Regions from separate parts of the Cellulomonas gilvus ATCC 13127 genome, predicted to be linked through region 1. Evidence: predicted binding sites of a transcription regulator. Region 1 holds the regulator's gene; the other holds the start of a gene.

The links. Region 1 encodes Rex, which represses fermentation and respiration genes when NADH is low (regulators of the CRP and FNR family bind a similar motif). Its sites were predicted from a motif close to CTTGTGAANNNNTTCACAAG; they were not measured.
Region 2: the regulator Rex is predicted to act here: its motif matches at 818-837, upstream of CELGI_RS03725 (geranylgeranyl reductase family protein).

What each region holds. Positions count from the first base shown of each region.
Region 1 covers NC_015671.1:2,820,149-2,822,954, forward strand. The annotation lists gene CELGI_RS12850 (MarR family winged helix-turn-helix transcriptional regulator) at 1-169, opposite strand, end outside; gene CELGI_RS12855 (YceI family protein) at 345-887, shown strand; gene CELGI_RS12860 (redox-sensing transcriptional repressor Rex) at 967-1,656, opposite strand; gene CELGI_RS12865 (glutaredoxin family protein) at 1,667-1,963, opposite strand; gene CELGI_RS12870 (GNAT family N-acetyltransferase) at 2,070-2,642, shown strand; gene CELGI_RS12875 (arabinan endo-1,5-alpha-L-arabinosidase) at 2,646-2,806, opposite strand, start outside.
Region 2 covers NC_015671.1:804,079-806,884, forward strand. The annotation lists gene CELGI_RS03720 (demethylmenaquinone methyltransferase) at 1-684, shown strand, start outside; gene CELGI_RS03725 (geranylgeranyl reductase family protein) at 850-2,142, shown strand; gene CELGI_RS03730 (NADH-quinone oxidoreductase subunit A) at 2,188-2,550, shown strand; gene CELGI_RS03735 (NuoB/complex I 20 kDa subunit family protein) at 2,614-2,806, shown strand, end outside.

The DNA of each region.
Region 1 (2,806 bases):
GCACGAGCACCTCGTACTCGTGGATGGACAGGCCCGACTGCGCCTCGAGCTCGTGCGCGAGCACGTCGTTGAGCATCGCGCTGCCCACGCGCAGCGAGCGCCAGGACTGCTGCTCGTCGTCGGTCAACCAGCGCACCTGCGTCACGGGCGCGTCCGGGGTCGTGGTCACGCCGCACCACCCTTCGTCCGGGGACGGCCGCACGGTCGGGCGGCCGTGACGCGAGGAGTCCTCCGCGGGCACGGTCCGGGTGAGGTGCACCACGCTGGGGTTGCGCGTCGGGTCCCACTGTAGTACAACTTTGAACTATCAAGTTGTTGACCGTTCAACCGAACCGGGAGTCACCATGACCGCGCTGCCCACCGAGCTCACCGCCGGCACCTGGACCATCGACCCGTCGCACTCCGAGGCCGCCTTCACGGTGCGCCACGCCGGCATCTCCAAGGTCCGCGGCACCATCGGGATCACGGGTGGCGAGATCACGGTCGCCGAGGACGGCGCCTCGGTCACCGCGACGCTCGACCCCTCGACCGTCTCCACGGGTGACGCCAACCGCGACGGCCACCTCAAGTCGGGCGACTTCTTCGACGTCGAGGCGTTCGGCGAGTGGTCCTTCACGTCGACCGACGTGCGCCAGGACGGCGGCGACTACGTGATCGTCGGCGACCTGACGATCCACGGCGTGACGCAGTCGGTCGAGCTGGCCACCGAGTTCAACGGCGTGGCCGTCGACCCGTTCGGCAACACGCGTGCGGGCTTCGAGGCGAGCACCACGATCTCGCGCAAGGACTTCGGCCTGACCTGGAACGCCGCGCTCGAGGCCGGCGGCGTGCTCGTCTCCGACAAGGTCACGATCACGCTCGACGCGTCGGCCATCAAGGCGGCCTGACCTCGTCAGCCCCCGGCAGCCCCCGGGTGCACCCGGTCCGAGGACGTCGACCCCGCGCGGGTCGGCGTCCTCGGTCGTGTCACGCGTGGCGCGAGGCGTGGAACGCGAGGATCTGCAGCTCGCTCGCGACGTCGACGGCGCGCACCTCGACGTTCGGCGGGACGCGCAGCGCGCGCGGCGCGAACGTGAGGATGCCCGTGACCCCCGACGCGACGAGCGCGTCGGCCGCGTCCTGGGCCGCGTGCGCGGGTGTCGCGACGACGCCGATGGTCGCGCCCGTGCGCATCACGAGCGCCATGAGCGCGGCGGGCGGCTCGACGACGAGCCCTCCCACGCGCGTGCCGATCACCGCGGGGTCGGCGTCGACGAGGCCCGCGAGCGTGAAGCCACGTTCGGCGAACCCGCCGTACGTCGCGAGCGCATGGCCCAGGTGCCCCACGCCGACGACGACGACGGCGCGCGTCGTCGCGACGCCCAGCACCGCGGCGATCCGACCCGCCAGGTGGTCCACGTCGTACCCCACGCCCCGCCGGCCGTACGACCCCAGGAACGACAGGTCCTTGCGCAGCTGCGCGGGCGTGACGCCCGCCGCCTGCGCGAGGCGCTCCGAGGTGACCAGCGCCGCACCGGCGCCCCGCACCGCGTCGAGCGCGTGCAGGTAGCCGGGCAGCCGCGCGACCGTCGCGGCGGGCAGCGGCTGCCCGGGCGTGGTGCCCGGCGCCCGGTCGTCCGCGCCGACCGGACCCGGCGGGACCTGCCGACCCGTCATCCGGACCCGCTCAGCGCGCCAGCGCGCGCCGCACGCGCGTCGCGTCGATCTGCCAGTAGCCCTGCCGGATGCCGTCGACCTCGACCACCGGCACCAGCTCGCCGTACTCGGCCAGGTCGCGGCCCGGCACGACGTCCCGGTCCACGTCCACCTCTCGCCACGCGACCCCGGCCCGCGCGGCCTCGTGCACCACGACCTCACGTGCCGCGACGCACAGGTGGCAGCCGAGCCGCGAGTACAGGACCACACGGGGCTCGGGTGCGGCGGGTTCGGGTGCGGCGGGTTCGGGGAGCGCGGCGTCGGGCACAGGGCGACCCTAGACCGCGCGGGGCCCACCGCGGCGGGCTTCGGCACGCCCCGGTCGCACGGCCGCGGCCCTGTCCCCCGTGGCACCGGGCCTAGGCTGGCCGACCGTGAGCCACGACGCGTCGCCCCGCAGCCCGCAGCCCGTGCCGCTCGTGCGCCGCGCCACGCCGCAGGACGTGCCCGACCTCGCCGCGCTCGCGGCGCTGACGTTCCCGCTCGCGTGCCCGCCCGGCTCGACCCCCGCGGACCAGCAGGAGTTCGTCACGCGCGTGCTGTCCCCCGCCGCGTTCGAGACGTACCTGGCCGACCCCGCGCGCACGGTGCTGGTGGCGCAGGGCCCGGCGGACGGGCCGGCGCTCGTGGGCTACACGATGCTCGTCGGCGGCGAACCTGCCGACCCGGACGTGCGCGCCGCTCTCACGGTCACGCCCACGGTCGAGCTGTCCAAGTGCTACGTGGATCCGGCGGCGCACGGCTCGGGTGTCGCGGACGCGCTCATGGCCGCGTCGCTCGCCGACGGCCGCGCACGTGGCGCGGCCGCGATGTGGCTCGGCGTCAACCAGCTCAACGAGCGCGCGCAGCGCTTCTACGGCCGGCACGGGTTCGTCCGGGTCGGCACCAAGCGGTTCCGCGTGGGTGCGCGGCTCGAGCACGACTTCGTGCTCGAGCGCGCGCTGTGAGGCTCACCCAGCGGCGTCCTGCTCCTCGCCCGTGGTGGCCACGGGCCATCCGTCGTCGTCCCACGCGAGCTCGCGGATCGCGAGCTGGAAGTCCCCGCCGAGCGCGGCGCTGTAGTAGTGGAAGGCCAGGTGGTCGCCGGACACGGACTGGCCCCCCGGGCCGA
Region 2 (2,806 bases), 1.5 Mb from region 1:
AGCTTGGACAAGCAGCCCGAGGAGGTCGCGGCGATGTTCGACTCCGTCGCGCACCGCTACGACCTCACGAACGACGTCCTGTCGCTCGGGCAGGACCGGCGCTGGCGGCGCGCCACGATCGCGGCGGTGGACGCGCAGCCGGGTCAGACCGTGCTGGACCTCGCCGCGGGCACGGGCACGTCGTCGGAACCCCTCGCTGACGCGGGCGTGCGCGTGGTGCCGTGCGACCTCTCGGAGGGCATGGTCGGGGTCGGCAAGGCGCGCCGTCCGGACCTGCCGTTCGTCGCGGGCGACGCGCTGCACCTGCCGTTCGCCGACGAGTCGTTCGACGCCGTGACGATGTCCTTCGGGCTGCGCAACGTGCCCGACGTGCCCGCGGCGCTCGCGGAGCTGCTGCGCGTCACCCGGCCCGGCGGCCGCCTGGTGGTGTGCGAGTTCTCGACGCCGACGCTCGCGCCGTTCCGGGGCGTCTACACGGGCTACCTCACGCAGGCGCTGCCGCGCGTGGCGCGCGTGGTGGCCAAGGAGCCCGACGCCTACGTGTACCTCGCCGAGTCCATCCGGGACTGGCCCGACCAGCAGGGCCTGGGCCGGCTCATCAAGCAGGCGGGCTGGTCGCAGGTCGCGTTCCGCAACCTGTCCGGCGGCATCGTGGCCCTGCACCGGGCGACCCGTCCGGCCTGATCCGGGGCCCGGCGCGAGCGCGTCCCGCGGCCCGAACCCGCAGTTCACGCGCCGTTCGCCGGGTGCTCGCGGCAGGTGAGGTAAGCCTTCGCAGACACCCCCCGGACGCCTGGTTACACTCGCCGGGAGCTTGCACGTGAACATCGTCACAAGTGGAGCGACTCCGTGGTGGTAGCAACCGATGACGCCGACGTCATCGTCGTGGGCGCGGGTCCCGCCGGGGCAGCGACCGCCTACCACTGCGCGCGCGCAGGGCTCGACGTCCTGCTGCTGGAGAAGGCCTCGTTCCCGCGTGACAAGGTGTGCGGCGACGGCCTGACGCCCCGCGCCGTGGCCGAGCTGGTGCGCATGGCCGTGCCCATCCGCGAGCAGGACGGCTGGATCAGGAACAAGGGTCTGCGCGTGATCGGGGGCGGTCACCGCCTCGAGCTGCCGTGGCCCGAGATCTCCTCCTACCCGTCCTACGGCCTCGCGCGGTCGCGCATGAGCCTGGACCAGCTGCTGGCCGAGCACGCGCGCGCGGCGGGCGCCAAGCTGCACGAGCTCACGAACGTCACGGGGCCGCTGCGCGACGAGCGCACAGGACGCGTCGTCGGCGTGACCGCGCGGCCGGTCGACGTCGACGGACGCCGCGCGGGCGACGAGGTCGAGTACCGGGCGCGCGTCGTGGTCGCCGCGGACGGCGTGAGCGCGCGCCTCGCGACCGGCTTGGGCCGCGTCAAGCGCGACGACCGCCCCATGGGCGTCGCGGTGCGCACCTACTTCCGCACGCCGCGGCACGACGACGCCTGGATGGAGTCCCACCTCGAGCTGTGGGCGGGGGAGCCGGGGCGCTCGGACCTCATGCCGGGCTACGGCTGGATCTTCGCGCTGGGCGACGGCACCGCGAACGTCGGGCTGGGCTCCGTGAGCTCGACCGCGGCGGCCACCAAGGTCGACTACAAGGCGCTGTTCGCCGCGTGGATGGCCAACGCGCCCGCCGAGTGGGAGTTCACGCCGAACAACCAGGTGGGCCCGGTGCGGGGCGCCGCGCTGCCGATGGGCTTCAACCGCGGTCCGCTGTACGGCAACGGGCTGCTGCTCGCGGGTGACGCCGCGGGCATGGTGAGCCCGTTCAACGGCGAGGGCATCGCCTACGGCCTGCAGGCGGGGCGCGTCGCCGCGGACGCGATCGCGCAGGGCCTCGCGCGCGGCACGGCCGCGGGCCGCGAGCGTGCGCTCGCGACGTACCAGGGCCGCATGAAGGACGACCTGGGCGGGTACTACACGCTCGGCCGGGTGTTCGTGAAGCTCATCGAGCACCCCGAGGTCATGCGCCTGTGCACGCGCTACGGCCTGCCCCGGCCGCTGCTCATGAAGTTCGTGCTCAAGCTCCTGTCCGACTGCTACGAGCCGCACGGCGGCGACGTGGTGGACCGCACGATCGCGGGCCTGGCCCGCCTGGCCCCGGCGGCGTGACGACGCCGTGACCACTCGAACCTCAGTGCCGAGGAAGGACGCCTGATGAACAACCCGTACGTGCCGCTGCTGTGGCTCATGGGCATCGCCGCGGTCCTCGCGCTCGGCGGCGTCGGTGCGAGCGCGATCCTGGGCCCCAAGCGGTACAACCGCGCCAAGCTCGAGGCGTACGAGTGCGGCATCCAGCCCACGCCGCACGCGATCGGCGGCGGACGGTTCCCGATCAAGTACTACCTGGTGGCGATGACGTTCATCGTGTTCGACATCGAGGTGGTGTTCCTCTACCCGTGGGCCGTGAGCTTCACCGAGCTCGCGCTGTTCGGGTTCGTCGCGATGATGGCGTTCCTGGTGCTCATCACGGTGCCGTTCGTCTACGAGTGGCGGCGCGGGGGCTTCGAGTGGGACTGACGGCGCGGCCGACCGGCACGAGCACGCACGGCACCAGCGGTACGACGACGAGGAGGGCCTGAGATGGGGATCGAGGAAGCACCCTCGGGTTTCCTGCTGACGACGATCGAGGACCTCGTCGGCTACTTCCGCAAGGGTTCGCTGTGGCCGGTCACGTTCGGCCTGGCGTGCTGCGCGATCGAGATGATGTCCGCCGGCGCCCCGCGGTACGACCTGTCGCGCTTCGGCATGGAGGTCTTCCGCGCCTCGCCGCGCC